Regions from separate parts of the Paenibacillus sp. FSL R5-0341 genome, predicted to be linked through region 2. Evidence: riboswitches for the same ligand, from Rfam matches in the RefSeq annotation. Region 2 holds a riboswitch; the other holds the start of a gene.
What was found. Region 2 has a riboswitch for glycine ahead of gcvT (glycine cleavage system aminomethyltransferase GcvT). Riboswitches for the same ligand answer to the same signal wherever they lie in the genome.
Positions count from the first base shown of each region.

Region 1: it holds a riboswitch for glycine, as region 2 does, so the genes downstream of both, sdaAB (L-serine ammonia-lyase, iron-sulfur-dependent subunit beta) here and gcvT (glycine cleavage system aminomethyltransferase GcvT) in region 2, are expected to answer to the same signal.

Region 1 is NZ_CP150241.1:489,478-500,586, forward strand. It holds gene pstA (phosphate ABC transporter permease PstA) at 1-566, shown strand, start outside; gene pstB (phosphate ABC transporter ATP-binding protein PstB) at 579-1,334, shown strand; gene MKX75_RS02390 (phosphotransferase) at 1,531-2,631, shown strand; glycine riboswitch at 2,989-3,112, shown strand; gene sdaAB (L-serine ammonia-lyase, iron-sulfur-dependent subunit beta) at 3,365-4,054, shown strand; gene sdaAA (L-serine ammonia-lyase, iron-sulfur-dependent, subunit alpha) at 4,044-5,018, shown strand; gene MKX75_RS02405 (alpha-glycosidase) at 5,202-6,962, opposite strand; gene MKX75_RS02410 (response regulator transcription factor) at 7,186-7,869, shown strand; gene MKX75_RS02415 (HAMP domain-containing sensor histidine kinase) at 7,896-9,431, shown strand; gene MKX75_RS02420 (ABC transporter ATP-binding protein) at 9,518-10,432, shown strand; gene MKX75_RS02425 (ABC transporter permease) at 10,429-11,109, shown strand, end outside.
Region 2 is NZ_CP150241.1:4,982,212-4,993,320, forward strand. It holds gene MKX75_RS22345 (PTS sugar transporter subunit IIA) at 1-85, opposite strand, end outside; gene MKX75_RS22350 (BglG family transcription antiterminator) at 82-2,184, opposite strand; gene MKX75_RS22355 (PTS mannitol transporter subunit IICB) at 2,223-3,677, opposite strand; gene gcvH (glycine cleavage system protein GcvH) at 4,096-4,488, opposite strand; glycine riboswitch at 4,833-4,955, shown strand; gene gcvT (glycine cleavage system aminomethyltransferase GcvT) at 5,284-6,420, shown strand; gene gcvPA (aminomethyl-transferring glycine dehydrogenase subunit GcvPA) at 6,417-7,772, shown strand; gene gcvPB (aminomethyl-transferring glycine dehydrogenase subunit GcvPB) at 7,904-9,343, shown strand; gene ptsP (phosphoenolpyruvate--protein phosphotransferase) at 9,582-11,109, opposite strand, start outside.

The sequences.
Region 1 (11,109 bases), 2.1 Mb from region 2:
CATCATTCCCATCCATCGTTATCGGTTTGTTTGGTCTCTTGCTACTAGTAAATCAATTTGGTCTTGGTTTCTCCCTGATCTCGGGTGCCTTGGCTCTGGCGATCTTTAACTTGCCACTGATGGTACGGACAACGGAGCAGGCCTTCCGCGCCGTTCCGAAGGAACAGAAGGAAGCAGGTCTGGCGCTTGGACTGTCCAAGTGGAAGATTATCACTTCCATTCTACTGCCTGTGGCATTGCCGAGTTTGATTACGGGTACGATCCTGGCATCGGGCCGGATCTTCGGTGAAGCAGCCGCGCTGATGTTCACCGCAGGTATGAGTAGTCCACCATTGGACTTCACAGATTGGAATCCGACGAGTCCAAGATCACCGCTTAATCCTTTCCGTCCGGCAGAGACACTTGCTGTCCATATCTGGAAAGTAAATAGTGAAGGCATTGGGCCAGATTCCAAAGAAGTGGCAGCAGGGGCATCCGCCGTGCTTGTCATTCTCGTGCTGGCGTTCAATCTAAGTGCACGCTGGATCGGTCGGGTTGTATTCCGCCGCATGACAGCTTCGAAATAAGGAGGAACCAACATGGCCATACCTTTTGGTACGGAACAGTTAAGCATATATTATGGACATTTCCAGGCGGTCAAGCAGATCAGCCTGACGTTTCCCGAAGCAAGCGTAACAGCGCTTATTGGGCCGTCTGGTTGCGGTAAATCCACGTTCCTCCGGTCGCTGAACCGGATGAACGACGAAATTGCCGGTTCTCGCACAGAGGGGCATATCTGGATGGACGGTAACGATCTGAATGAGCCTGGAACCGATGTAATCAAGCTTCGCCAGAAGATTGGCATGGTATGGCAGAAGCCGAACCCTTTTCATAAGTCCATCTACAACAATATCGCGTTTGGCCCCCGCTACCGTGGTACGAAGAGTAAGAAGGCACTGGATGAAATTGTGGAAAAAAGCTTGCGCCGTGCTGCGCTCTGGGACGAAGTGAAAGACAGGCTGAACGAGTCAGCCCTGTCTCTCTCAGGTGGACAACAGCAGCGTCTATGTATCGCACGCGCCTTGTCTGTTGACCCGCAGATCCTGCTGCTCGACGAGCCAGCATCTGCACTTGACCCGGTATCAACGGGTAAGGTTGAGGAATTGATTACCGAGCTTAAGAAAGATCTGCGGATCGTCATTGTTACCCATAACATGCAGCAGGCAGCACGCATCTCGGATTATACGGCTTATTTTTACCTGGGAAGCATGGTTGAGCATGGGGATACAGAGCATATTTTCACCAACCCCGACAATCGTCTGACGCAAGAATACATTATGGGTCGTTTCGGTTAATTGGATCATGGAGTGTCACATAGAGTAACGGACAGAGAGATAGAGAAATAATAGAGACAAAAGAAAGCACAATGCCTGAACGGTTGTTCGGGGATTGTGCTTTTTTTAATTTCTTTTTGGAAGAATTTGCTGTATATCAAACAATCATGCTACGATAATCAGTATTGAGAGAGCGTTTACATATCTTCGAAGGGGGATGTTGATAATCACTACGGATCAGTTGTCTTACGACTACATGGCAGCCCAGATCATACAGAACTATAGCATGGAGAAACCTGTCGTTTCCTATATTCGTCACAATGAAAATCTGACGTATCATGTCGTCGATGAAGCCAGCGGGCAGAAGTATCTGCTACGGATACACAAAGCTGCCTATGCAAGTATGACAGGTATTCAGCATACGCTTCCTGCACTAGAGGCGGAGATGAACCTGCTTCATGAGTTAAATGCAACGACAACATTGCGCGTGCAGCATCCGGTACGGAATGTATTGGGAGACTGGGTCACGGTATGGACAAGTGAAGCGGGTAAAGAAATCTGTTGTACAGTGCTGGAGTGGATTGAGGGCAGGGACATCCAGCAGGGAGAACGCCTGACAACAGAGCAGATCTATGATCTGGGTGTCCAACTGCAGACGCTTCATCAATATGGACGTGTGCAAGATACGGCCGAAGCCACTGAGGGAACGGTTGATGGTAAAGGAGTAGTGGATGGCAACGATCATCAGCGGACAGGGAGAGAGATGAGCCAGCTAGATCGAACGAAGGTGCGCCCGGCATATGGCAACATCCATGAGAACCTAGTCATGCTAGGACAACTGGAGGAAGGCGTCCGACTTGGGATTTTTACAACGGAAGACTTCGATCTGCTTCGTGAGACGTTCGAGAACATTAATGAGCAGCTGGAAACGTACCCGCAGCATACGGAGATATGGGGCGTCATTCATGGAGATATTACGCGTAACAATCTGCTGATAACAGATCAGGGGATTTCCATGATTGATTTTTGTCTACATGGCTATGGTTACTATCTTTTCGATGCGGGAGGGGCTGCGCTGATGTTCAATCGGGAAGAACGTGACATATTCTTATCCGGTTATACGAAACAGACCGCACCACTGACGGATCGTGATATCCGATTAATGGAAGGGTTCATGTTGATCTTTACACTAGGTTATTATGCTTTTCAGATGGCAAACGTGTCGAGGCACGAATGGATGAAAGACCGCATGCCGAAGCTATGTAGCAAGTATTGCAGACCTTATGTACAGAACGAGAGTATCTTCTACGAACTGTGAATGATAATCCAGATGTGCAGACCCAGATGAGCTACTGAGCAGTGTGGTTCAAAGATGATGTTTGCCTGAGCACCCGAACGTTTTCATGGACAACATCATAAATAGTAGTAAGCACATCATTGTATGGATTACAGGAAAACGAAATGAGCTGTTGAAAGATCTTTTATCGTATTAATGTGATGAAAGCTGACAAAATATTCTGCTTTTCGTTGGCTCAATAGGAAATGAAGGAAATATACCCAAAGAAATCGTTAAGTTTGTTGACACTGATCTTCCGGTCGATTAATCTTAATGAAGAAGAAATTAACGACTTCCATTACTATTCTGTATAAGCTCAGAATGGTTCCATACAGCGGATGATAACGAGCGGGAGAGACCTGATTAGCTGAGCAAAATGGCTAGTGTTCAGGCACCGAAGGAGCAAGCTGCTGCGCACCCGGCGCAGTGGTTAATCTCTCAGGTAAATGTACCATCGTTGGACGCAACTCTGGAGAGTGCGCGAACTGCGCCACCCAAGGGGTATATGATCAGTCAGTCCGGTGATCTTGTCTGTAATCGCAGGCAATACACCTTGTCGTGAGACACTGCTGATTGTGAAACTCTCAGGTATCGAGGACAGAGAGAGGGCCTGAGGCCTTCTTCTGTCCTTTTTTGATGTCATCATTCAGTAAATAAGGAACAATATGGCTCAGTTTCTGGATGGAAATGACGAATACAATTGGAGGGTTACAAGGTGCGATTTAAAGATGTTTTCTCAATTATTGGTCCGTCCATGACAGGTCCTTCAAGTTCACATACAGCTGGAGCAGCCCGGCTGGGAAGAATTGCTCGTCAGTGGCTGGGCTGCACGCCGAATCGTGCCCGGCTGACGCTGTACGGTTCATTTGCAGATACGTATCAGGGGCACGGCACGGATCTGGCATTGATCGGCGGTCTGCTGGACTATGTCACAGACGATCCGCGTATCCCGGATGCAGAGCAATACGCAGAGGAAGCGGGCATGGAGGTTGAATTTTATACAAGTGGCCTGCCGGCTCCTCATCCAAATACGGTCAAAATTGAATTGTGGCATGGCGAACGTGCTTGCTCCTTGATCGGAGCTTCCATTGGTGGTGGTAGTGTATCGGTGCATGCGATGAATGATTTTCGTGTTCAGATTAGTGGTGAGTTTCCAACACTCGTTCTGCGTCATGCGGATAAAGCGGGGGTGCTCGCATCGGTGACGTCCACGATCAGTTCATCCGGGGTTAACATCGGCTATATGCAGGTAGATCGGAAAGCCCGGGATGGTGAAGCACTGACGGCAATGGAGATGGACGGCGTGCCGAATCCTGATATGCTGAAGCGTCTGCGTACGCTCGACCATGTACTGGACATTCGTGTCATTGATTTGAAGAGAGGAGTTGATTCGGATGCGGTTTAAACATCTGCACGAACTGAACACGATCTGTACAGCGGAATCCAAAACGATTGCTCAGCTGATGATTGAGGAGCAGGTCCAAGAAACGAATACGCCTGAAGCGGATGTTGTGCAGCAGATGTCTGAATATTATCAAGTGATGAAGGAAGCGGTACGCAAAGGATTAACGGAAGATACCACTTCACGCAGTGGATTAACGGGTGGAGACGGCAAAAAAATGGCCGAATACATTCGCAAGGGTGAGACTTGCTCGGGAGATGCTTCCGCACTTGCCATGGCGTATGCCCTGTGTGTATCTGAAGTGAATGCCTCCATGGGTCGGATCGTAGCAACACCAACAGCCGGTTCCTGCGGCATCATCCCCGGTGTTTTTATTAGCTCACAGGAGCGATTTGGCTGGACGGACGAACATTTGGTGAACGGGTTGTTCTGTGCGGGGGCGATTGGTTATGTTATCGCCAACAATTCATTTATCTCCGGTGCCGAAGGTGGCTGTCAGGCGGAAGTGGGTTCCGCGATCGGCATGGCTGCGGGTGCCATGGTTGAACTGCGTGGAGGTACACCGGAACAGGTCGTTCATGCCGTTGGCTTGGCGTTAAAAAATACACTGGGCCTGATCTGCGATCCAGTTGCAGGCCTCGTTGAAATTCCGTGCATCGTCCGTAACGGACTGGGTGCCGTTACGGCACTGGCTGCGGCCGACATGGCCTTGGCCGGAGTGCGTAGTGCCATTCCGTCAGACGAAGTCATCGACGTCATGCTGGAAGTGGGTAGTGCGATGCCGAGCCGCCATCGGGAGACAGCCCAGGGCGGACTGGCTCAGACACCAACCGGCCGCAAAATGATGCAGAAGCTGGCTAAACCGAAGGCAAAGCGAGCAGAGCCTGAGACGGAAACACAGGGTTCAAATACCACTGACGACTCAAACACAACTGTAAGTGAGACAGACACGGATTCTCAAGGTTAATCTGAAAACAGGTACTTCCGAGAAACGAGTCTACGAACTTATCCATAACGGCAAATACACAAAATACACCAAATAAGCGTCCGCAACCCTGGAATCCAGGTCTGCAGGACGCTTATTTTTTGTAGCCAGGTGAAGCTAAGCTGATTTCTTAAATGTGACTCTTGATGTATGTGTATTATGAATCTAGTCCTGGCCCACAGCCGTACTCAGTACGGCATATCCATACGCAGGCAGTTCAATCGCAAGCACGCCATCTTCCTTGGCGGTACGATGGTTTCCGCCGAATAACTCAGTCCATTCCTCGTCACCAGCCTCCAGCTCGACAATGGCCGTCTCTTCTGAGCGATTGAACAGAACCAGAATGCGTTCCTTCTCATTTTGCCGCTCGAATACCAGTTGGCTACCATCGGAACGAGCCTGCAGGAAACGAATGGTGCCTTCTGCACGCAGAGCAGGATGAGCATGACGCAGGGAGATCAGCTTCTGATAAAAGTCGAACAGCTCCCGGTCTTGCTTCGCTTCATCCCATTCCATGCATTTACGGCAGCCCGGATCATGCTCGCCGTCCATTCCAATCTCGTCTCCGTAATAGATGCACGGAGCGCCCATATAAGTGAACTGGAATAACGCAGCCAGCTTCATCTTGCGCTGGTCGCCTTCACACAGCGTGAGCAGCCGCGGGGTATCGTGGCTGTCCAGCAAATTAAACGCCACTTCGCTGGCCTGAAGCGGATAGCGGGATAACTGCCGACCAATGGAGTTCGCAAACTGTTCGGCGTGCATTGTACTTTTCACAAAGAAAGCATTCACGGCATCGGTAAACGGATAGTTCATGGACGCATCGAACTGATCGCCTTGCAACCAGGAGGAGGACTCGTTCCATACTTCGCCCAGAATATAGGCTTCCGGATTAGCGGCCTTGACTACACGACGGAAATCACGCCAGAATGCATCATCCACCTCATCTGCCACATCCAGTCGCCAGCCGTCCGCACCCACTTCCTTGATCCAGTACTCGGCAACCTCCAGCAGGTAGGCCTTTACCTCGGAATTCTCCGTATTCAGCTTCGGCATGTGCGCTTCGAATCCGAAGGTCTCATACGTAGGAATGCCGTCCTTCACATCCAGCGGGAATTCTTTTACATGGAACCAGTCTTTGTATTTGGATTGTTCACCGTTCTTCTGCACATCCACGAACGGCGCAAACGTCTTCCCGGAATGGTTGAACACGGCATCCAGCAGTACGCGAATTCCGCGCGCATGGCACAGCTCGAGCAGTCGTTTCACGGTATCTGCGTCACCGAAGTGACGGTCTACCCGCAGATAGTCCTCGGTATCATATTTATGATTGGTGGTTGCCTCAAAGATAGGTGTGAAGTAAATCGCATTAATGCCCAGCTCGCTGATGTAATCCAGATGGTCGATCACGCCCTGAAGGTCACCGCCGAAGAAGTTGAAAGGTGTCGGCTCACCACCCCACGGCTCAACCTTTTCCGGACTAATATCCGGGTTACCATTGGCGAATCGTTCAGGGAAAATCTGATAGAACACCGCATCCTTAACCCACGCAGGGGGTGTGAATACAGCTCCGGCATGAATATAAGGGAACTGGAACATACGACCCGGATCGTCCGGCTCTTCTTCCTGGAAGTCCGTCTCGGTCATCCAGATCTGTTCGTCTCCGTTTTTAAGCAGAAAAGAGTACTTCAGCCGGTGGTAGGGAGGTTTCACCTCGCCCTCGTAGTAATCGAACATGGAGTCAGAGGTAAACTTGGTTAAGGGAACCAGCGCTTTGGTTGCATCCCAAGCGTATTTGTCACCGGTCAAGGCGTGTACCTCAGTCAGATCATTTTTTTTGGTACGCAGGCGCAGATGGATTGTATCTTGGTCATAGGCATAGGCCCAGTTCCGTTTCGGTTGATGATAGATGGCTTCCAGCAGCATAATGAAATTCCTCCCGTCAGGTGTAGAACTAATATGTACTTGGTAGACTTGATGGATATGACATTACCCAAGGTAATGGATAAGCTATAATTAGAATGCGTGGCAACGTGAGACTTCAACATTTCAATAAGACATGAATCCATAGGTTATAGGCAGCTTTTATCATTATTATGCTCAGATATATCATTAACCCAATGGGGGCAGAAAGGAAACGAATATTCGGATGAAAACCAAACTGTTATATATTGAAGACGATACGGAAATTGCGACTTGGGTCAGAGCCGATCTGGAGGAACGCGGTTATGAGGTGCAATGGCTCGGAAGTGGTGAAGGTGCCGCGGAGGCTGCTGTCGGTTGCTCCCTCATTATCCTGGATGTCATGTTGCCAGGATTGGATGGATTTACGGTGGGCCAGCGACTCAAAAAAGAATATCCCGCCGTACCCATTGTCATGCTCTCCGCCAGAACGTCCATTGACGACAAGCTGCATGGTCTCGATTTTGCTGATGACTATGTGACCAAACCATTTCATCCCGATGAACTGGCTGCCCGGATTGAGGTTCAACTGCGTAAGGCAGGAACAGCGGTCTCATCGGATGTAGCCCTGAAGCTGGATCATCTCTCCATCTATGAGAAGGACAATCGGATCGTCAATGAGGAGACGGGGGATGAGATTATTTTATCAGGAAAACAGTTTCACATCTTCACTTACCTGCTACGACATATGGGCATGATTCGAACGAAAGAGCAGATTTATGAAGCTGTCTGGAACGAGCCCTATCTGGATGGGGATAAGACTTTGATGGTACATATTCGACATCTGCGCGAAAAGCTGGAGCTTGATCCGGCCAATCCTGGTGTTATTCAGACGGTCCGCGGTGTGGGATATCGTGTGAAAAAGCCATGATCCGGCGGTTCAGAGAACGGAAAATCATGAAGAGAGGACAGAAGGGAGAACGAGGCATGGATCAAAAGCAATCTGGGCGACGCAAGCTTCGCTTTGGGCGGTCCTTGATGTCCAGATATATGATCCTGATTCTCGCGGCAGTATTATTCGTGCCCGTCGTTCTTCCGATCATATCCATCATTTATGTTGTGGTGGTGAATAACACGAATTCGAATCAAGCGTCACCATATGGTGACGTTACCCGAATCAGTAACTTGTGGTTGCGTGAAGCACAGAAACTGGATGGTGCTACAGATGGAGAGGTTAGCGCACGGTTGAAGCAGTTACATCGCAAGTATTCCAAAGCTTCCATGTATCGAGTGAATGCTCGTGGTGAGACGGTTTTTATTCTGGGTGGTGAAGATGTATCGCTGGTGAAATCCACGTCGGCGGATGGCAAATCAGACACGATATTGAAGTGGTCATTGGATTCAGGGAAAACTACAGAGACCCGAATTCCAGCTGAATGGAATGCGAACAATACCGTGCAATTCATGAAAGAAGCTACCTATCGTGATCCACTAACTGTAGTTGCCTATGTAGGCGGAGATGAACAGGACAGAGGACAGGGCTTCATGGTCATTGAAGTGCCGCGATCTCTTTTGCAAATGAAACAGAACAATTGGCCAATGGAACTCTTGTATCTTGGCATTGTCATGACTCTCATCTTTCTGATCTTCATCATCATGTCGATTCTCTTCTTTGCACGTATTCGCAAGCGACTTATTCGTCTGCAGACGGCGATGATGACCCCGGGCAAGGAAGGCATTCCACTTCCGGTGGATATCCGCCGGTCAGATGAGATCGGTCAGCTGGAGGAATCCTTCAATCAGATGGTGCATCAACTGTCCGACAGCCGCGAGCGTGAACGAGAGGAAGAACAATTGCGCAAACGTCTCATTGCGGGGCTTTCCCACGATCTGCGCACCCCGCTAACAGTAATTCGTGGACATATGCATGCTTTGCACAAGGAAGCGCTTAGTGAGCGAGGTGACCGTTCATTACATCGAATGGAAGCGAAAATGGAGGATCTCGGCGGGCTCATCGACAACATGTTATCCTACAATTTGCTCACGAGCGGGAAATATACCCTGAAGCTGGAGGAGAAAGATATGCTGCGGATCGTCAGGGAAACGGCGGCGGCCTGGTACCCAGTCTGGGAGAAAGAAGAGTTCGAGATTGATATTGACCTGCCAGAGGAACCGCTGATCTGGCATATGGATGAACAGGGCATGCGTCGTATCCTCGATAATCTGTTCCAGAACGTGATCCGTCATGCCGCCAGCGGGAAATACATTGGCATCTCAACCCAGGAGATTCAGGGCGAGACCGCTATTGTTATTCAGGATCGGGGTCCGGGAATGCAACCGAGTTCCGACACGAAGGGGACGGGTCTGGGGCTATCCATTGTAGACCTGTTGATTCGTGAGATGGGACTGCGGAAGCGGGTGGACAGTTCCAATACCGGTGTTAGGACATATATCTACAGTGGTACGGGAAACAGGGAAACAACAAACCGCTGAAATCCCTTTTTTTAAACTAAATTTAAACTGGAGACTACCTTGGCTTTAACCTTGGAAGGTTACGATAGTTCCGAGGTGATCATACAGTGAGTGAAAATATTATTCAAACGGCGAATTTATGGAAAACATACCGGGACCGTGCAGCGGTCCGTGAACTTGATCTGCATATTAAAAAGGGAGATATCTATGGCTTCCTCGGTCCCAATGGTGCCGGCAAGACAACAACGATTCGCATGCTTCTCGGCTTGATTAAACCAACCAAAGGCGTGATCCGGGTCTTCGACAAGGATATTCGCAAGGAGCGCATGGACATTTTGCGTCGTGTGGGCTCCCTAGTTGAATACCCGTCCTATTACGGACATCTGAACGCAGTAGAGAATCTGGAGACCTTGCGCCGCATTATCAATGTGCCGAAATCGAGAATTGCTGAAGTGCTGTCCATTGTAGATCTGACGAAGGATGCCAAACGTTCGGTGAAGGGATATTCCCTTGGGATGAAGCAGCGTCTGGGGATTGCCAGCGCTTTGCTGGGTGAGCCGGAGCTATTGATTCTGGACGAACCGACAAATGGGCTTGATCCTGCCGGTATTCAGGAGATTCGGGAATTGATCAAACGCATGCCTCTGGAACATGGCATTACTGTTCTGGTGTCCAGCCACTTACTGAGTGAAGTTGAACAGATGGCAAGTCGCGTCGGTATTATCCGTGAAGGCAAGATGGTGCTTCAGGATACCATTGCGAGTCTGCATAGTCAGACGGGCAGCTCTATCCGGTTAACGGTATCGGAGCCGGAAGAGGCCATGAAGCTGGCCAGAGAACAGGGCCAATATGGTCAGCGGCAGGGTTCTGCGTTAACGTTCCCTTATATGGATAACCCTTCGGTGGCACTGCTTGTGCGCCGATTAATTGAGCAGGATCATGATGTGTATCGTGTAGAGGAACAGCGTCAGTCTCTGGAAGATCTGTTCATGCGGGTCATCGGCGAGGGGGCATCCATATGACCAGGCGTGCATTATCATCGGATTGGCTCAAGATTCGCGGGAAAGGCATCTGGTTTCTCGTCTTCCTGGCTCCGATTGGATTGATAGCCATGCAGGCGCTTAATTTCGGGCTACGGCTGGATTATCTGAAAGAACAGTACGCCGATAACCTGTGGGGTGGGCTATTGGGCAATGTGGTTATCTTTGTGCCTTTGTCTCTGATGCTGGGGGCAACCATTCTCAGCTCGATGATCGCTAATGTTGAGCATGAACAGGGATCGTGGAAGCAGCTGCTTGCGATGCCGATTCCTAGACCGGCTGTGTATCTGGCTAAGTTTCTGCTTGCTTGTCTGCTGCTGATGATCTCCTGCCTGCTGTTAACCGCTGGAATCGTGGGTCTGGGACTGATCCTCGGATTCCATGCCAGTGAGATCCCTTGGATGCAGGCGATTAAGCTGGGGCTGCTACCTTTGGCTGGTGCGCTTCCCGTGTTATCTCTGGAGTTATGGCTCACGATGGTAAACAAGAATCAGGCGCTTCCGGTCACCCTTGGTATTGTGCTAGCGATAACGGGCATGTTCGCACTCAGTATCTCACCGAACTTTCCACTCGCTTGGGCGCAGATGGCCTGGAATGGACCCAATCCATATCTGTATGCAGGCATGGGTGCAGGTCTGGGAATCTTGATTCTGTTGCTG
Region 2 (11,109 bases):
GAATCTGTCCTGCCATACGAATCGCTTCGTATTTATCCTGAGCCGTCGCATTCATGATGACTTTATCTGTTGTTAACATACTCATAATGGTTGACCTCCAATTTCTGTTTTACTACGATAAAATCCAACAAGTTCCTGGGAGAGGTAATGAATGAGTTCATCCCTGATACCCTTTTCCAGCAATGTAATCATCTCTTGCTGCAATAACAGAGCGCTGATCTCACTGAGAACCTCCAAGCTTTCCTTGGATAATTCTCTTGGACCGAGCATCAAGAGAATATGGGTAACTCCTGCCGGATCATCCGGCGTACGAAGGAGTGGCTCCGTGAGCTGAAACAGACTGATAGATGGCCTGTAGATCCCCTCACTTCGTGTATGAAAGAGCGCAAGTCTTGTGCCGGGAATCTTCTGACTCCCCACTGCCTCACGTGCCTCCAACCGTTTCGCGATCTCCTCCGGCTCCTTCAATACACCAGATCCATGGAGTACATTGCACATCGCATACACGGTTTTATAGAAACCAATATCTTGATTATCCAGCGGATACACCTGAAACTTGCCAATAATTCGGACGATTTCAATCAGTGTAGCTTCCATTCCGTCAGGGTCCGAGTAACGACTTGTCGTCTGAACCTCTGTTTCACGGGGCTTGTTATGCTGCTGTTGTAACGTTGTGGTTTTAATAAAATGCCGCAGGCGCTCGCTCTCTTCTGCTGTAAGCAGTGGACTCACTTTGTAATACTGATGCTCATCCATCGGCAGATCGACAGTGGATAACACCAGATCATACTGATCTGTAGGTATCCGGGCAGCTTCATACCAGGACACGCTATCCATGATCCGGATCTCAGGAATCTCCTTGGACAATCGGCTGGAAAGCATACGTGATGACCCGATTCCGCTTGTACACACGATGATGGCCCTGATTTCCCGTTTCAGTGCACGTAACCTCTCAATGGAAGCTCCAAAATGCATGACCAGAAAACCAATTTCCTCATCCGGAACGTCTGTGCCTGGCCAAGCTTGCCCCACGGATTTTTTGACATCTTCGAAGAGTAAATCATAATCCTTGCGAATCTGCTGCAATAGCGGATTACGAATCATCTGTTGTCCTTCAATTCGCTCCATGACAGGTTCCATATGTCCAAGTAGACCTTCACGAAGCAAACGATCCTCATGAAAGGCATAATGCGTTCTCGCCTGCATCTGATCAATCAGTGAATGTACCCTGTCCAGTAAAATCAAGTCGTCTATTGGCAACAGCCTGGAAGAGTGAATCCGTTGCTCTGTCTCAACTAATAGTCTGTGAAAATAAGCTTGCTCATCTTCGGAGAATGTCAGCCCCAGCTGGGTGGATAACACACCACACAAGCGGGATGCCATATAAGGTGGAACCTTCATATCATCCTGCTCTGCAACGTCATCCCCCGTTTTCTCTCGTGGAGACATACGGCCAATACCAAAGCCTTTACGAATACGTACAACCGCTACGGACAATTGAATCAGCAGTTTCATGTATTGGCGTTCCGGGATGTTCTCCAGCCATTCGATATCTGGTTGCCATAACGCATTTTCGACCGTAAGCACATCACCGTGTCCGATCATATCCAACAGTTTTTGGTTTACGATGGAGCCCCCTTGTTCAGGCTGTCTTCCGAACAAGTCAGACTCATCCAAAAATTCCAGTGCAAGTGCAGCTATGGCTGTGCGATGAATCGTCTCACTTCCGTTAATCTTGACACCATATCCACGTCTGCGAACCAGCTTCAGTCCCGCTTGACGAATCCGTGATTCCAGATCGTCCAGATCAGTAGTTACGGTAGATACAGTCACTTTCAGATCGGAAGCCAGGGCGAGCAACTTTACAGGCTCCGGTTCATCAAGCAGGATGCAAAGCATGAAGAGCTTACGCTCTTCTGGCGTAAACTCTACGTATTCTTTACCCTCCAATTGCTGGCGCAGTACAGCCAGATCATCGGAACCAGCATCGATTCGGATACCGGTTCCTGATTTTTTTTCCAGCTTCATGCCCAAAGGTTCAAGCCATTGTTCAATCATTTGAAGCTCCCGGTGAACCGTTCGGGTACTGACCTTTACTTCAACGGCGATTTCGCCGGCTGTTACTTCATGTGGATGCTCTAGCAGGAACTCCACGATTTCACGTTGTCTTTTGGTAATACTCATATCTCAGCCTCCGGCTCAGGGAAAACAAATGCGTGCAATTACTTCAGACGTTCAACGAGCGCATCGTATTCCGGGCTTTTTAGGAAGTTGTCGATGGATATATGTTCTGCGTTCGGCGCAACGGAGCGAGCACGATCCGTTAATATTTGTTGTGTGATGACCACATCTGCATCCGGCGGGATGTCACTGATGGCCGTATTGGTCACCGTAACATCAATCCCCTCTGCCTTCATCTTCTTGCGTAGAATGGAAGCGCCCATGGCACTAGATCCCATACCTGCATCACAGGAGAAGACAATCTTCTTCACATCTGTTTTCAATGTAGAAGTAGCCATATCCGCAGTTCTGTCTGCTTCACTTTGGTTAGCGGTAATGCCAGCGTTTGGCACAGTTCCTTGACTCTTCATGTCTTTCATCCGGCTGGATGCGGACTCCAGATCTTCGTCCTTTTGTTTACCCGTTTTCAGCAACAGTGCTGCCACCAGGAAGGAAACGACTGCTGCTACAAGAACCCCTGCGAGCATCGGCAGATATCCACCTTTTGGTGTTAAAAGGAAATAGGCGATAATACTACCCGGTGATGGTGCCGAAACAAGTCCTGCTCCGGTTAGCATGAATGTTAATGTACCTGCAACGCCACCCGCGATTGCTGCAAGAATCAGAATTGGTCTCATCAGAATGTAAGGGAAGTAAATCTCATGAATTCCCCCGAAGAAATGAATGATAACAGCACCTGGTGCAGAAGATTTGGCCATTCCGCGTCCGAAGAAGCAGTAAGCAAGCAAGATACCAAGTCCCGGACCCGGGTTCGATTCAAGCATGTATAATACAGATTGCCCTAATTCTCTCGCTTGATCTGTTGCAATCGGTGTGAGAATCCCGTGGTTGATCGCATTGTTCAGGAACAATACTTTACCCGGTTCAATAATCAGGTTGACCAGCGGTAACAAGCCCAGATTCATTAAGCCTTGTACCCCGGCAGACAATACTTTACTAATCGCTTCTACAGCAGGCCCGATGCCCAGTAGCGCAACGATCCCCAAGATCCCGCCAATGATACCGGCTGAGAAGTTATTAACCAGCATTTCAAATCCGGCTCTAACTTTGCCTTCAATGGATTTATCGAATTTTTTGATAATCCATGCTGCCAGAGGTCCGGCAATCATCGCACCGAGGAACATCGGAATATCACTACCCACGATGACCCCGATGGTCATAATGGCACCCACGACGCCACCACGCTGACCATGCACCATCGTACCCCCGGTGTAACCAATTAACAGCGGCAGCAAATATTTGATCATCGGATCGACTAGCTGTGCAAGCGTCTCGTTAGGGAACCAGCCTGTTGGAATGAACAGAGCCGTAATTAATCCCCAGGCGATGAACGCTCCCATATTCGGCATGACCATACCACTCAGGAATCGGCCAAAACGCTGCACACCTACCCGTAGCCCACCTTTGGAATTGGACGATTGGTCCAAATTACTCATTGTATTATCCTCCTTGGATCAAGTCATTATGTTTATGAAAGGGGTATCATTTCTCCCCTGCTGTAATCCTAAGCGAGAATGCTCTCCTGTTCAATCAAATGAAAGCGTACTTTCGTCATGAACAATGATGACAACATTAGGTTATGTAATCGTTTTAATCTATGCATATTAGCTGAACTCATTGGTACATAAGGCTTTTCTTGCCTATGACTTTTATCATTTCCAAAATAAATTTCTAACCTGTAGCTTGTTCCAATCAGGCGATTCACATCCATAATCTGCTTCAATCTGCATTCAAAACCATCCTCGGAAAACACAAAAAACCTGTGCAAGCCTCAGGCTCACACAGGTCGAAACAATATGAAGCATATCTCATTTTGTTATAAAATATATGTTAATAAGTACAAGTTCGTTCATACTATTCTTCCGTATGTTTACGATACGCGTCTGCATTCATCAATGTAGACAATGCTGCTGTCAGATCTCCCTCAACGCGGATCTCAATCATCCAGCCTTCCTCGTAAGGAGAGCTGTTCACAAGCTCAGGTGAGTCCTGTAACGAATCATTCACCGCAATGATTGAACCAGTGACTGGAGAAAACAAGTCCGACACCGTTTTGACCGATTCGATCGTTCCAATGCTATCTTCTGCTTTTACATTGGATTCAAGGTCAGGCAATTCCACAAACACAATGTCACCCAGCTGATGCTGCGCGAACTCGGTAATGCCAATACGTACAGTATCCTCCCCTACGGTTTGCACCCATTCGTGCTCTTCGCTGTACAGGAAATCACTTTTCAATTCGCTCATCGATATCCGCCTCGCTTTTCATTAATGAGTGCATGCGTTCTTTGACCTTAACCTTTTTCCCAGAACATAGCGTATGATATTTTTGAATCAAATGTCAATATACCTCACAAATTATTTAATAATGGCCTCCTCAAACCGTAACCTGAATACACTCTTTCTACATATACTGGTGAATATTAGAATAGTAAGCGTAGTCTTTTCAAATACACGAACAATAAAATTACAAACTAAATAAATATTCGGTTTTAAATCATTTTCTATGATATCGTTCTTGACATCAGCAGTGGATTCACGTTTTAATGAGAGGAGTAAATGTTTTTTATTGGACTATGTTATACCCGCGGATGAATGTAAAGGGAGAGATTACCCGTGACACCCGATTCGGGATGTGCATGAGGTAACGCCGAAGGAGTAAACCACCGATAAGCGGGGGTGAATCTCTCAGGCAAAAGGACTTTTACGGGACGCAACTCTGGAGAGCATCTATTCGCCCTGTGCGGGCGTTATGATCACCCAAGGGGAAACCTGCTGCACTAATGCGGCGGGGTAACTCTCAGGTACAAGGGACAGAGCCTTAGAATACAGCGTGCTACTTGGCATGCCGGTTCTTTGGCCTGTCCTTTTCCTTTTTCCCAAAAAAACGAAAAACAGGATTCAGATCGGAATCGGCGCTGTCATAGCTGCCTTACCATACTTATCTACCAAAAATCTGTGCTGAAAAATTTAAAAATACTCTGGTTCATTGATCCACGATTGCATATTCGGCCGGTTGACGGCCCATGACGAGGTGATTTGATGTCCGATTTGCTTAGAACACCACTCTTCCCCCTATATCAGCAATATGAAGGCGTACGGTGCATTGATTTTGGAGGATGGGAGCTTCCGGTGCAATTCAGCGGAATCCAGAAAGAACATGAAGCGGTGCGTGAGCGTGCTGGACTGTTCGATGTGTCCCATATGGGCGAATTCACCGTACAGGGTGAGCAGGCTGAAGCGTTTTTGCAACAAATGACGACCAATGATGTGACCACGCTGGTTCCCGGTCAAGCCCAGTACACCCTGATGTGTTACCCAGATGGCGGTGTGGTGGATGATCTGCTCGTGTATAAGCTGGAAGATCAGCATTATATGCTCGTCGTTAACGCCTCCAATATCGATAAGGATTGGGCATGGCTGCAAGAGCACCTGATCCCTGGCGTAAGCATGACCAACGATTCGGAGCAGACAGCGCTGCTCGCCCTGCAAGGTCCGCTGGCTGTAGATATTATCGGAAAAGTTACAGATACGGATGTATCCACGATTGAACCGTTTCGTTTTGTGCAGGACGCCGAAGTCTGTGGAATTAAATTGCTGTTGTCCCGTACCGGTTATACCGGTGAAGATGGCTTTGAACTATATGTTCCTGCGGACCAGGCCGCTGCGGTGTGGAATGGATTAATGCAAGCTGGTGAAGGTTACGGACTCGTACCAACCGGACTTGGGGCCCGGGATACGCTGCGCTTTGAAGCGAGGCTCCCCCTGTATGGACAGGAATTGTCGGCAACCATCTCTCCGCTCGAAGCTGGCGTTGGCATGTTTGTGAAGCTGAATGCCGGACCTTTTATCGGATACGAAGCCTTGTTACAGCAAAAAACTGACGGGCCTGCCCGTAAACTGGTCGGCATCGAAGTGCTGGAGCGCGGCATTCCCCGGCCCCACTATCCGATTTACGCCGAAGGCGTACAGATTGGTGAAGTGACAACAGGCACGCAATCACCTACATTGAAGCGTAATCTGGGGCTTGCCCTCATCGACAGTAAATACGCTGCGCTGGGAACACCCCTTGAGATTGAGATCCGTGGCAAGAAACTAAAAGCCGAGGTCGTGAAGACCCCTTTTCATAAACGGACACGCACGTCAAAGACACCTACCCAAGGAGCTGATCAAGCATGAGCAAGCACCGTTACATTCCCATGACCGAGCAAGATCAGAGCGCCATGCTCGCAACCATCGGTGTGGATACGCTGGAGGATCTGTTCCAGGACATTCCAAAAGAGATTCGTTATCAGGGCGAGCTGCCCGTATCCTCCAAACTCGATGAATATGCACTGACACGTCACATGTCCAAACAAGCTGGAGCCAACGCCAATTTTGAAACACACGCCAGCTTCCTCGGCGCAGGTATATACGATCATCATGTTCCTTCCGTCATCAATCATGTCATTTCCCGTTCCGAGTTCTACACTGCCTACACACCTTATCAGCCTGAGATCAGCCAAGGTGAACTACAGGCGATTTTCGAATTTCAATCCTATATCTGTGAATTAACCGGTATGGCTGTAGCCAATGCCAGCATGTATGACGGCGCAACTGCCTTTGCGGAAGCAGGAAACTTGGCGGCAGCAGCAACGCGTCGCAAACAGCTCATCGTATCCCGTACCGTTCATCCGGAAGCGCGTCAGGTATTGCAGGCATATGCGCACGGACTCCGTCTGGAGATTGTCGAGATTGGTTATAAGGATGGCGTCACTGACTGGCATGCCCTGCAAGCTGCCATATCGGACGATACCGCAGCGGTCATGATCCAGAGCCCGAACTTCTTTGGTGCCGTGGAAAATGTGAAGCAAGCCGCTGACCTCGTGCATGCGCACAAGGGTCTGCTTGTTGTAAGTGCTAACCCGCTATCGCTGGGTCTGCTGGAAGCCCCAGGCAAGCTGGGTGCCGACATCGTTGTTGGCGATGCGCAGCCCCTCGGTATCGCCGCTTCACTCGGCGGCCCGACATGCGGATATTTCGCCGTATCCCAGCCTCATATGCGCCGAATTCCTGGCCGAATCGTAGGTCAGACCACCGATCGCAACGGCAAACGTGGTTTTGTACTCACGCTGCAGGCGCGTGAACAGCACATCCGTCGCGAAAAGGCGACGTCCAACATCTGTTCCAACCAGGCTTTGCTTGCGCTCAGCGCATCTGTATATATGTCCATCATGGGTAAACAAGGCATGATCGATGTCGCGGATCTGAATCTGCAAAAGAGTCATTACACCCTGAATACATTAACTGCGATTTCCGGCGTTAGCCTGACGTTTAATGCACCAACATTTAATGAGTTTGTGATTAAGCTTCCTCAAGGAACCGATGTGGATGCCCTTCAACTGAAACTGTTGGATGCAGGCTTTATCGGTGGCTATGAACTCGGACGTGATTATCCCGAGCTTGCCGGACATATGCTGATTGCTGTTACAGAACGACGCAGTAAGGAAGAGATTGACGAATTCGCACGAGCATTGGAGGGATCGCTGTGACTCAGGAAACGACGACGACAACATCGGTACAAGGACAAACGGAAACAGGTACCTCTGTCTCCACTTCGGCTCAACCTGAGACGGATACAACATTCAGTGCACAGACCTTATCTCCTGCTCCAGAACAATCATTGATTTTTGAACTCAGCAGCCCTGGACGTGTCGCTTATTCCTTGCCAGAATGTGACGTTCCTCGCCAGTCTGCCGATACGTTGATTCCCCGGGAAATGCTCCGTTCGGAAGCAGCGGCACTGCCGGAAGTGTTCGAGGTAGATGTTATCAGGCACTATACTGCGCTGTCCCGTCGCAACTTCGGTGTAGATAACGGATTTTATCCACTGGGCTCTTGTACGATGAAATACAATCCAAAGATTAATGAGGATGTAGCCCGTTACAATGGATTCGCCAAAATCCATCCGTACCAACATGAATCCAGCATTCAAGGTGCACTTGAACTGTTATATACGTTGCAAAACGACCTTGCAGGTCTGACAGGTATGGACGCTGTGACCCTGCAACCGGCCGCTGGTGCCCATGGTGAATGGACTGGACTCATGATGATTCGTGCCTACCACGAAGGTCGTGGTGAACAACGTACCAAAGTCATCGTGCCCGATTCTTCTCATGGTACCAACCCGGCAAGTGCAACCGTTGCAGGATTTGAGACTGTGACAATTCCGTCCCGTGCAGACGGACTGGTCGATCTGGACGCACTCCGTGCAGCCGTCGGTTCGGATACAGCAGCATTGATGCTGACGAACCCGAATACACTTGGTTTGTTCGAGAAAGACATTCAGGAGATTGCATCCATCGTGCATCAGGCTGGTGGCTTGTTGTATTACGATGGAGCCAACTCGAATGCCATTATGGGCATTACCCGTCCGGGTGATATGGGCTTTGACGTGGTGCATCTGAACTTGCACAAAACGATGAGTACGCCTCACGGCGGTGGTGGACCCGGTGCCGGACCAGTCGGCGTGAAGAGTCGTCTGATTCCGTTCCTGCCTAAACCGATGGTCATTAAGAACGAACAGGGCGTATATGCACTGGACCGTGAAGGAGATCAATCCATTGGTCGAGTGAAAGCCTACTACGGCAACTTTGGTATTTTGGTACGCGCCTATGCCTACATTCGCACCTATGGACCGGAAGGTTTACGCCGTGTATCTGAGTGTGCGGTACTGAATGCCAACTATATGATGGCCCGCCTCGCACCTTACTACGAGATTCCATATCCAGGTGTATGTAAACATGAATTCGTCATGTCTGGTCGGGGACTGAAGCAGTATGGTGTACGTACACTGGACGTTGCCAAACGATTGCTTGATTTTGGATATCACCCGCCTACGGTGTACTTCCCGCTCAATGTGGAGGAATGCATCATGATCGAACCGACAGAGACCGAAAGCAAAGAAACGCTGGATGGGTTCATTGATACGATGATACGGATTGCCAAAGAAGCGGAAGAGACACCTGAATTGGTCCTGAACGCACCTTACGGTACACCGGTTACTCGTCTTGATGAGACGACCGCGGCCCGCAAACCTGTACTGAACTGCGCTTGCAGTTAAGCACTAAGTGAATTACTAATCCATGCTCTTGCTGATGTTAACTACATCAGCAAGAGCATTTTTTTGGCTAGACATTACAGAACCTTTCTCCTTGAACTCCCCTTCTAATCCCTATACATTCGAGCAACAAAAAAAGCCAGTACCCGCTGTAACAGCGGATACTGGCAAAATCGCTGCATCAATGCAGCTCATTATCGGAAAAAGAAAAACCTCAAATCCGGAGGAAACCCCGGCAAAATTACGCTTTAATGCTTTGAACCAATTCAACGACTTGTTCAGCCGTTTGCATATCCAGAGCTTTAGCAGCCAGTTCCTGCATATCCGCACGGGACAGCTTGGTGATCTGACTACGAGCAGGCAGAATGGAAGTTGCGCTCATGCTGAACTCATCCAATCCAAGACCGAGCAGCAATGGAATTGCTGTTTCGTCTCCCGCCATCTCACCACACATGCCAACCCATTTGCCTTCACGATGCGCTGCATCGATAACCATTTTAACCAAACGCAAAATGGCTGGGTTGTAAGGTTGGTACAGATATGCCACTCGTTCGTTCATACGGTCAGCAGCCATTGTGTATTGAATCAGATCGTTCGTTCCGATACTGAAGAAATCCACTTCTTTGGCAAACTGATCCGCCAGAACTGCAGTCGAAGGAATTTCGACCATGATTCCGAGTTGAATGCTGTCAGAAACAGCAATACCTTCAGCAACCAGCTTCTCTTTCTCTTCGAGCAAGACAGCTTTTGCTTCACGGAATTCACCGAGTGTTGCGATCATTGGGAACATGACACGCAGGTTTCCATGTACGCTTGCACGCAGCAATGCACGCAATTGTGTACGGAAGATATCCAGACGGTCCAGACACAGACGAACTGCGCGGAAGCCGAGGAATGGATTCATTTCTTTTGGCAGATCCAGGTATGGAAGCTCTTTGTCTCCACCGATGTCGAGTGTACGAACAACGACAGGTTTGCCTTCCATTTTTTCCAGTACCGCTTTGTAAGCATTATACTGAATGTCTTCGGAAGGAAGCTTGTCTCTGCCCATGTACAGGAACTCGGTACGGTACAGGCCTACAGCCTCGCCACCGTTCTCCAGAACACCTGTTACATCATTCGGTGTACCGATGTTGGCTGCAAGTTCAACATGAACGTTGTCCACCGTTACCGTTGGCTCATCACGAAGTTTTCTCCACTCTGCACGTTGTGCATCATACTGTTCCTGTTTGGCACGGTATTCAGCAATAACTTCATCAGTAGGGTTAACCAGTACGTGACCATCCAGACCGTCAACAATAATCATATCGCCTTGTTTCGCTTGAGCCAGGATGTCCTTGGTTCCAACAACAGCCGGAATTTCAAGAGAGCGAGCCATGATCGCCGAGTGAGAAGTACGTCCACCAATGTTGGTTGCAAAACCTTTAACAAATTGGCGGTTCAATTGAGCCGTGTCGGAAGGCGTCAGATCCTCCGCAAGCACGATTACTTCTTCATTGATCTCAGCCGGACTCATGAAGTCGATACCAAGCAAGTGATTTAGCACACGTTTGGTAACGTCACGCATATCTGCTGCACGTTCCTGCAGGTATGCACTCTTCATGTTCTCGAACATGGAGATAAATTGCGATGCCGTTTCGTTCAAAGCAAATTCTGCATTGATCATGTCATCTGCAATTCTAGCTTTAACCGGATCAATCAGTTCCGGGTCATTCAGAATGAGCAAATGCGAAGCAAAAATCTCAGCTTTTTTCTCGCCAAGCTCTTGT